Regions from separate parts of the Centipeda dianae genome, predicted to be linked through region 3. Evidence: riboswitches for the same ligand, from Rfam matches in the RefSeq annotation. Region 3 holds a riboswitch; each other region holds the start of a gene.

Region 1 (3,275 bases), 650 kb from region 3:
CGCGCCTGCGGCGGGAGATGGATGCGCTTTTCGCTGTCGTAGAGCGTGCGTCCGTTGAGGACGATCTGCCCGCGATCGGGACGTTCGAGCCCCGCGATGCATCGCAGCGTCATACTCTTGCCGCTGCCCGACGCACCGAGGAGGGCGAGCGTTGTATCCGTGAGCGTGAAATTCGCCGCAAGGGTGAAATCACGCAGCCGCTTTTCGATGTTTACAATCAGCTCCATCAGCGCACCTCCCGTTTGAGGTACAGGTTCATCGCCCCGATAAAGACGAGCGAGAACAGGGAGATGACGATTGCCCAGCGAAAGGCGAGGTCGTAGTCGTTTGCCTGTACCGCCGCGTAGATGGCGGTGGACATGGTCTGTGTGTGTCCCGGGATGTTGCCCGCGAACATGATGGTCGCGCCGAACTCGCCGAGCGCACGCGCAAACGAGAGGACAAGACCCGCGAGGATGCCGTGGCGCGTATTCGGCAGGATGATCTGCCAAAAGATGCGTCCGTTGCTGACACCGAGGGTTTGCGCTGCATGGATCATGTTTCGATCCATCGCCTCGAACGCACCGCGTGCCGTACGGTACATGAGCGGTAGGCTCACGATGACCGCCGCGATGACCGCCGCGCGCCACGTAAAGACGAGCGGCAGGTCGATCGACAGGAGAAAGCTCCCAATGGCGCTGCGCTTCCCGAGGAAGAGCAGGAGGAAGAATCCGACGACGGTCGGCGGCAGGACGAGCGGCAGGGTGATTACGGCATCGGCAATCGTGCCCGCGAAACGGCTTCGGATCTGCAGCACGCCGTACGCGAGCGCGATGCCGAGGAAAAATGTAATCACCGTCGCAAGTCCCGCGACCTCAAGCGAGATGATGAGCGGGGATAGTGTTTCGTCCGTCATTATTTCACTTTGAAGCCGTACTTCTCAAAGACCTTTTTCGCCGCATTGGTTTGGAGGAACGCGAGGAAATCCTTTGCTTCCTTCATGTTCTTTGCATCTTTGAGAACAGCGGCGGGGTAGACGATGGGCTTGTGCGTATCGGCAGGGGCGACGGCGGTGACCTTCACCTTGTCCGAGATAGCGGCATCGGTCGCATAGACAACGCCGCAGTCCGCATCGCCCGTCTCGACCCACGCGAGCACCTGACGGACATCCGAGCCGTAGACGGCACGTGCCTTCACGTCGTCGAGGATACCGAGCTTCGTAAAGACCTCCTCGCTGTACTGCCCGACGGGTACGCCCTTGGGCTCACCGAGGGCGATGTGCGCGACCTGTGGGTCAAGCACTGCCTTGAAGTCGGGCAGGTTCAGCTTGCTGTCCTTCGCCGTGATGAGCACCACGTCGTTGATGAGCAGATCGACGCGCGTGCCGTCCGCGAGGAGCTTCTTCTCGTCGAGTGCGTTCATCTGCTTCTGTGCGGCGGAGACGAAGACATCGGCGGTGCCGCCGTTCTCAATCGCCTGCTGGAGTGCTCCGCTGCTGCCGAAGTTGTAGACGAGCTTCGTGTTCCCGTGCTCCTTTTCGTACATGGTCGCGAGTTCCTTCATCGCATCCGTGAGGCTTGCCGCCGCCGAGACCTGCAGCTCGACAGGACCTTCCTTCGGCGTTTCCATCTTGTTCGCGCTGTCGCCGCCGCCGACGCAGCCGGCGGTAAAGAGTGCCATGGCGGCGAGACCCGCCGTGAGTAAATTCCTGAGTTTCATGATGGTATTCTCCTTTACAAAATAGGTAGGTATGTCTGTTTCTAGGCATACCCTGTGACGGAATCCGTCAGGCAAGGTGTCGTAGCTTTCCCCTTAGACGATCCTTGCTCGGAGTTGGTTGAGGGACCCCCATCAGCGGACGAATGTGCCGCTCTTACCACCGGACTTGCGCTCAAGATGAATGTCCCCGATCTCCATGCGCTTGTCGATTGCCTTGCACATATCGTAGATCGTGAGCAGTGCAACGCTCACGGCGTGCAGTGCCTCCATCTCGACACCTGTCTCGCCCGTGACTTTTACGGCGGCAGATGCGCGAACGGCACGGCGTGGGATCTCCTCAAGCGCGAAGTCGAGCGTACACTTGGCGAGCGGCAGCGGGTGACAGAGCGGGATTGTGTCCGATGTGCGTTTTGCCGCCATGATGCCCGCGATGCGTGCAACGCCGAGCACGTCGCCCTTCGCTGCCGTGCCGCCCTCGATGGCGGCGTAGACCGCGTCACTCACGTAGATGCGCCCGCTTGCGATCGCCTCGCGGTGCGTCTTCTCCTTTCCACTGACATCGACCATGATCGCAGCGCCGCCCTCGTCAAAATGCGTCAGTCCTGTATTCGGCATATACCTTCCTCCTTCCCTACCGAATGCTTTCATCATAGCGTAACTTGCATTGAAAATCAATCGGTTGCCCCTAGGAATCGCCGATAAAATGAAGTCCGTCAGATCTTCCTGTAATCTTCTGTTCAAGAGTGGGACTATGGGGGTAAAAAACCTTTCTCATTTACGAAAAACCATAGAGAAAATCTATTTTGTGTGGTATAATCAATAAGAAGAATATATAAATGAGAATGATTTTTAGAAATGGATTTGTTTGTTGTGAAAATCATTTGAATGTGATCGTGGATATGTATTGAACATGATATGTTTTTGAATATGCTGTCAATGCAGCGGAGGGGGACTATGCGGGAAGTTCGTGTTCAGGACGCAGTGGGGATGGTACTCTGCCACGATATTACGGAGATTGTGCGCGGGGAGCGCAAGGGGGCACGCTTCCGCAAGGGCGATGTGATCCGTGCAGAGGATGTGGAGGTACTGCTGCGCATCGGCAAGGAGCATATCTACGTCTGGGAAGACAATGAAAATATGCTGCACGAGAACGACGCTGCGGCAATTCTGCGCGATGTCTGTCAAAGTGAATATATGACGGCGAGCGAGCCGAAGGAAGGCAAGATCGAGCTGACCTCGACGGTGGCGGGGGTGTTCGAGGTACGCGAGGAAGCTCTCGATGCGGTGAATGACATCACGGATGTGATGATCGCGACGATCGCACAGCATTTTCCTGTGAAGGCGGGGACGAAGCTCGCGGGGATGCGGGTGATCCCGCTCGTCATTGACAAGAGTATTATGGAAAAGGTGCGCGAGACGGCGGGCTCGGAGTCGCTGCTGCGCATTCTGCCCTATCGAACGATGAAGGTCGGCGTTGTGACGACGGGCTCGGAGGTCTTTCACGGGCGGATCAAGGACACCTTTACACCTGTCATCGACAGCAAGCTGCGTGCGTTCGGACTGCGCGTGGACGAACA
Region 2 (3,275 bases), 250 kb from region 3:
AGCAGATCCTTGAAAAAGTCGCCGTTCGTTGCGCCTGAGAACGGCTCCTCGGGGAACATCCCGAATCCGAGCACGCGCTCCTTGGCGAGCCCGCCGCCCGAGGTGTAGCCCTTCTGCACATACAGATGCCCGATGGCGAGCACATCCGGCAGATAGTAGTTGTTCATCATGTGGCGTGCGGACTGGATCGAGCGATCCACAATCGCAAGCCGCGCCGTGTTGATCGGTGCGTTGCCGTCCTCCATCGAGATGGAGCAGGGCATACCGCCGAGACAATAGTGCGGGTGCGGGTTCTTGCCGCCAAAGACGACGTGCGGAACGACGAGATCCTTCTGCTTGTCCAGCATTTCAAGATAGTGGGAAATCGCCATGAGATGCACCTCGGGCGGCAGCATCTGATAGTCGGGGTGATCCCACCACTGCGCGGAGAAAATACCGAGCTGGCCGCTCTCCACGATCTTCTGCACCTTCGCCTTGATCGCCGCATAGTAGTCCGCGTTCGAGACGGGGAAGTCGTGCGGATACGCCTCCGTCTCAAGTCCCTGTGGGCCGCGGAAGGGCAGACGGTAGGCCCTGAGCACCGTGTTCTGGAGTGCCGCCGTCGCCGCAGGATCCGCCTTCAGAGCCTCCAACGGGCTGACCCAGTCGAGCGCGTGGAGGTGGTAGAAATGGATGATGTGATCCTGATGGCCGAGGGATGCCGCGATGATGTTGCGGATGTAGTGTGCGTTCTTCGGGATGGTGATGCCGAGCGCATCCTCGACCGCACGCAGACAGCCGAGTGCATGGGAGGACGTGCAGACGCCGCAGATGCGCTGGATGTACGCCCACGCATCGCGCGGGTCGCGGTCGTTCATGACGAGCTCAAGCCCGCGCCATGCCGTTCCGGAGGAGATGGCATCCGTGACCTTGCCCGTCGCCTCATCCACCTGGATCTCGACGCGCAGATGCCCCTCAATGCGCGTAATCGGGTCAACAACAACGTGTTTCATTCATGCACCTGCTTTCCCTCGTTTTCAAGCTGCTTCTCGTGACATTTCTTCTGCACAAGGCTCGCGCCCGCGTGTGCCGCGACACCAACCGCCGTCGCCACGGCAAGCCCCGCACCGACCATATCCACGTCGATGCCGTCATACTCGGGCAGACGTTTCGAGAAGGGCGCATCATCCCAGAAATTCGCATTGCTGCACCCGATGCAGGGCGCACCCGACTGGATCGGGTACGACATTCCTTGGTACCAGCGCAGATTGCCGCAGGAATTGTATGTCTCAGGTCCTCGGCACCCGAGGTGATAGAGGCACCAGCCCGCCTTTGCGCCCGCATCGTCAAAGCGATCGGCAAACATCCCCGCATCGAAGAACGGACGGCGATAGCAGGTGTCGTGGATGCGGTTGCCGTAGAACTGGCGCGGTCTCCCCTCCCCGTCGAGCGGCGGCAGCGTGCCGAAGAGCGCAACGTGCATGACGACCCCCGTCATGACCTCGGGGATCGGCGGGCAGCCGGGCACGGCGATGTAGGGCTTCGCCCCGATGAAGGCACGGATGCCGCGCGACTCGGTCGGGTTCGGCGCAGCCGCCTGGATGCCGCCCGCCGTTGCACACGTGCCGTAGGCAATGACCGCCTTTGCCCCTGCCGCGACGTGCTTCAACGTCTCCATGAAGGGTCTGCCGCCCGACATACAGGTGTAGGCGTGCTCGCCCGCCGCGACCGCACCCTCGACCGCGAGGATGTACTCACCGTGGTACTTCTTGACCGTGGTTTCGAGGTGCTCCTCGAACGGCTCGCCGCAGCCGGCACTGAGGACATGACTGTACTCCAGCGCAATGTTGCTGAGCACCAGATCGGACGCGAGCGGCGCACCCGAGCGGATGAACGACTCATCGCAGCCCGTACACTCGTGCCCGTGCAGCCAGATCACGACCGGCAGCGGCTTCGTCTCCGCCGCCTCGACGACCTTCGTCATCATGTCCGTGCTCAGCCCCATCAGCGACGTGAGCGTCACGCAGCCCTTCAAAAAGCTGCGCCGACTCATGCCCTTTGCGAGATAGGCCTCCCACAAGCTCTCCCTTTTACTCACACGAATCCTCCTAATCTATACACCATTTATAATTGATAATGATTACTCATAGTTATAGAAAATTTTTATAATTATACACCGATTCCTAAAAAAAAGAAATACACTTTTGTGCGGCAGAGAAACTAATTTTACGTTCGTTTTTTCACGCAAAAAGGCTGTCCCCCGTACCCAAGGCACGACAAACAGCCCATGACACAGTCGTATCCACCGCATCTATGCACATCGAAACAGATGCAGACACATCCCGTGATTGGCGATTCTGTCGTTTCCTTTTCAAGGGAGAGACGATGCCTCCCGACGGGAAGGCACGGGCATTTCTGCCCGAACCCTGTGCGCGTCTTGGCCGAGCCGCAGCGCAGGCGCAATATCATAGGCACATGCCCTTAGATATTTTTGCTCGGAAACGGAGAGGAGTTTCCCCCTCTGCTATGGAAGGAAGCACGGATTACGCTTTCTTAATCGTTTGTTAATTCTAACAGATTTTGTGGAAAATGTCAATATACGACATTTATTCTCAGTATGTCCGAGATTTATTTTTCACCTTGTATTTCTTCGCCGCCTTCTTCACGGCGTCACGCTCCTTCTCCGCCATGGTGTTCGGACGGATCTCGGCAGCGTGCCCGTCGCGCTCCGCATCCGTGATCACCGTGTTCGCGCCGTCATAGGCGATGATCTCATAGGTGCGGATCGTGTTCTTTTTGGGGTCGAGCACGCGCCGTTGGAGGGTGTAACGGACGTTTTCGTATGCCTCGTCGTGCATCGCACGCACGAACTGTGCGCTGCCGAGGTCGTTGTAGAGGATGAGCTGCCAGTAGGAAAGTGTGCCGTCCTCGTTCCGCTGCATCCGCGTGCGGTCAAAGAACCACCCGCGCCGCTCGTCGCCCTCGATAAAGACCCAGTCGCCCTCCGCGAGCGTCACGGGTTCGATCGCGGTCGCCGCGCCGTAGGCAGCATTGTCAGATGCCGTGGGAGCAATGCCGATCCCGTGCCCACCGTCCTGCGGTGCGGGCTCTTTTGCAGCAGACTCCTGCGCTGCTGCGCCCTCATGCGCAGGATGCGATGTGCGTTCTTCCTCGTGCGAACCGACAGACGCATCACCGAGTTCATCCAGCTCCTCCTCAAGAGTGCTCTCCTCGTCCGCATTTTTTGCATCCGCATCTGCGGGCGCGGCGCTCTCATGCTGCTCCTGTGCCGTCAT
Region 3 (3,275 bases):
CTACTGGCTCATGGGCTCGCTCGCAAGTGTCAAGTTCGATGGGCTGCTGCTCATCCTGCCCGCGTATCTTGCGGCACTGACGCTGCTGTTCCTCTATCGTTGGCGCATCAACATCCTCAGCATGGGCGAGCAGGAGGCACAGTCGATGGGCGTTGCCGTCCGACGTGACCGCGCCATCATCATTCTTGCCGCGACGCTTGTCACGGCACTTGTTGTGAGTATTTCGGGCATTATCGGCTGGGTCGGCATCGTCATCCCGCATCTCGCGCGCATGATCGTCGGCCCCGACTTTCGGCGGCTGATGCCCGTGTCCGCATCGCTCGGCATTGTCTATCTGCTTGTGATCGACGACCTCTGCCGCACACTGACGGCACTTGAGATTCCGATTGGTGTCATTACGGGCATCGTGAGTATTCCGATCTTCATTTACTTCATCCTGAGAAAGAAGGTGCGCTGGTGAGACTGGACGTAGAGCAGTTGGGCTTTTCCTATGATGCACAGCGCACGATCTTGGAGAATGTGACATTCTCCCTCGCGGGCACGGGGATCTACTGCATTCTTGGAAAGAACGGCACTGGCAAGAGCACCCTGCTGAAATGTATCGTGGGCGAGCACGGTGGCACGGGGCGCGTGCTCCTCGATGGGAAGGAGCGCAGCGCGTACGGACAGCGGGAACTCGCGCGAAAGATCGCCTACATCCCGCAGAATCACACGCCGACCTTTCCCTTCCGCGTGCTCGATGTCGTCATGATGGGGCGCACGGCGCACATGCGCTACTTCGGTTCGCCCGGGACGCGCGAGGCGGAGATCGCCCTGCATCATCTGCGTTTTCTCGGCATCGCTCATCTCGCGGAGCAGCCCTATACGAACATCTCGGGCGGCGAGCGCCAGCTCGTCCTGCTCGCGGCGGCACTTACGCAAAGCCCTGCGTTTCTTATCCTCGACGAGCCGACGGCGCACCTCGACTTCGGCAACGCGCACCGCTTCCTCGATCTCGTCCTGCGTCTCCACGCGCAGGGCATTGGCATCCTGATGACGACGCACTTTCCAGATCATGCGCTTTATCTTGCTGCGGAAACACTTATCTTAAAAGATAAGACTCTCTGGAAGCACGGCGCGGCGGCGGAGGTTATCGACGAGGCGGGTATGACCGCACTCTACGGGCTGCCTGTGCACATCGGACAGATCGGCACGCGCACGGTCTGTGTCGGCGGGGATATTGGTGTGTAAGTTGTAAAATAAATTGACGCAAAAGAGTAGGCGTACGCTTGTGTGGAGGCAATGAAAACGGGCATCGGATGCTGCGCAGATTTCTTCCCATATAAGACAGCAAACGATATGTATGCCCCGATGATATAATTTGCCCAAATTTAACGAGGTCTTGCGCCAATTAAACTTGCAATTTGCCGCGCTCCATATCGGAGTAATTTATCCTTGCATTTCTCTAATGTTTTTACTATACTGTCGTCAAATACATATTGTTCCAAGCAATCATCGCTGTGTACTGTTCGTATATGTGGTGGTTGCCGGAGCTTCGGCTCCCGAGTCAGCTCGGAAACGAACTGGCTTTCCGTGCTTGAGAAGGAATATCTGCGACAGATGGATGTCATCTGCCTGTTTTTGTGTGTCGTAGGCACGTCCTTCAAGGGCGTGTCTTTTTTATGTATAGGAGGATGTTTTGCGATGCGTTGGAAAAAAGAATTGCTTGTCTTTGGGTTGATGTCGGCTGTGGCTTTGAACGTTGTCGGCTGTGGGGGGACAGCGGAGCAGCCTTCGAGCAGTACGACAGCATCCTCGCCGGTGGCTGCAGAGACGGAGAACCTGACGGGGCAGGTGCTGCGCATCTACTGTGGTGCGGGGATGCAGAAGCCGTTCCAGAAGATTGCGGATGCGTTTCGGGAAAAGACCGGCTGCGATGTGCAGGTAACCTATGCGAATGCAGCGCAGATCCAGACGCAGATCAAGACATCGCAGGAAGGCGATTTCTTTATCGCGGGCTCTGAGCAGGAGGTAAAGCCGGTGCAGGAATCCGTGAAGGAGAGCAAGCCGCTCGTCCGACACATTCCCGTTCTGGCAGTCAGCAAGGGGAATCCGAAGGGGATCGACAGCCTGAAGTCCCTGACGAGAGGGGATGTCCGCGTGGTGATGGGCGATGCCCAATCGACGGCAATCGGAAAGCTGTCCGAAAAGGCGTTTCAGGATGCGGGGATCAAGGAGGCGCTGAATATCACGTCGACCACGACGACGGCACCCCAGATGGCGACGCTCCTCTCCATGCAGGAGGCGGATGCCGCAATTCTTTGGAAGGAGAACTGCGGGGATGGCGTGGACATTGTTTCGACGGATGATCTGAAACCGTACATCAAGACGATTCCGGCGGCGCGTCTGAAGTTCCGGTCCGACAATCGGGCGGCGGATGCTTTTTCGACGTTCTTGGATAGTGACGAAGCCCATGAAATCTGGAAATCGTTCGGCTATGAACTTGCCTCATGAGAAAATCGGGGGTTGATCCGTTCCTGCTGCTCTGTCTTTTCATAACGCTGTTGGTGTTTGCACTCATTGGCGGCAATATTTCCATTATCCTGTTGGATGGCCTGCGGACGCTGCCGCAGCATCTTTCGGATGCGGAGAACCAATTCGCGCTGATGCTCAGTGTGCGGTGCGCCAGTATTTCCACGGTGCTCTGTTTTCTCCTTGCCGTTCCGACGGCGTATATGCTCACGCGGGAGCAGCTGCCGTGCAGGCGTGTGGTCGAGGTGATCTTGGAGCTGACGATGTCCCTGCCGTACATTGTGTTGGGGCTTAGTCTGCTGATTCTGTTTTCGTCGCCGCTCGGCAAGGAACTGAAGGCGGCGGGGCTGCCGGTGGTATTTGATACCAACGGGATCATCATGGCGCAGCTTGTTGTGAATCTCCCGTTTGCGATCAAGCTCTGTGTAATGGCACTGCAGGGGGTGGATCATAAGATGGAGTTGGTGGCGGGGCTGCTCGGCGCATCGCCGTGGCAGCGATTCCGAACGATCCTGCTGCCGCTGTGCCGCAACGCCTTGATCGGCTCTCTGGTGCTGATCTGGTCGCGTGCGTTGGGCGAGTTCGGTGCGACACTGATGTTGGTGGGGGTGACGCGGATGAAAACGGAGACGCTGCCGGGCAATATCTATCTGAATGTGAGCAGCAATGATCTGGACAGTGCCATGGCAAGCGCTTTTGTTCTGCTGCTCTTGTCAGGGCTCTCCCTGGCTGCATCCAATCTATTGACGGGACGAGAGGGGATG

What was found. Region 3 has a riboswitch for molybdenum cofactor ahead of QU667_RS10230 (molybdate ABC transporter substrate-binding protein). Riboswitches for the same ligand answer to the same signal wherever they lie in the genome.
Region 1: linked by a shared signal. The riboswitch ahead of modA (molybdate ABC transporter substrate-binding protein) and the one ahead of QU667_RS10230 (molybdate ABC transporter substrate-binding protein) in region 3 are both predicted to bind molybdenum cofactor.
Region 2: linked by a shared signal. The riboswitch ahead of QU667_RS11425 (hydrogenase small subunit) and the one ahead of QU667_RS10230 (molybdate ABC transporter substrate-binding protein) in region 3 are both predicted to bind molybdenum cofactor.

Annotation. Positions count from the first base shown of each region.
Region 1 is NZ_CP128650.1:365,622-368,896, forward strand. Features, by position in the region: gene QU667_RS01830 (sulfate/molybdate ABC transporter ATP-binding protein) at 1-227, opposite strand, end outside; gene modB (molybdate ABC transporter permease subunit) at 227-895, opposite strand; gene modA (molybdate ABC transporter substrate-binding protein) at 895-1,698, opposite strand; molybdenum cofactor riboswitch at 1,692-1,824, opposite strand; gene moaC (cyclic pyranopterin monophosphate synthase MoaC) at 1,831-2,313, opposite strand; gene QU667_RS01850 (molybdopterin-binding protein) at 2,653-3,275, shown strand, end outside.
Region 2 is NZ_CP128650.1:2,354,923-2,358,197, forward strand. Features, by position in the region: gene QU667_RS11420 (nickel-dependent hydrogenase large subunit) at 1-992, opposite strand, end outside; gene QU667_RS11425 (hydrogenase small subunit) at 989-2,077, opposite strand; molybdenum cofactor riboswitch at 2,328-2,492, opposite strand; gene QU667_RS11430 (hypothetical protein) at 2,592-3,275, opposite strand, start outside.
Region 3 is NZ_CP128650.1:2,103,957-2,107,231, reverse strand. Features, by position in the region: gene QU667_RS10240 (FecCD family ABC transporter permease) at 1-460, shown strand, start outside; gene QU667_RS10235 (ABC transporter ATP-binding protein) at 457-1,230, shown strand; molybdenum cofactor riboswitch at 1,470-1,603, shown strand; gene QU667_RS10230 (molybdate ABC transporter substrate-binding protein) at 1,684-2,493, shown strand; gene QU667_RS10225 (ABC transporter permease) at 2,490-3,275, shown strand, end outside.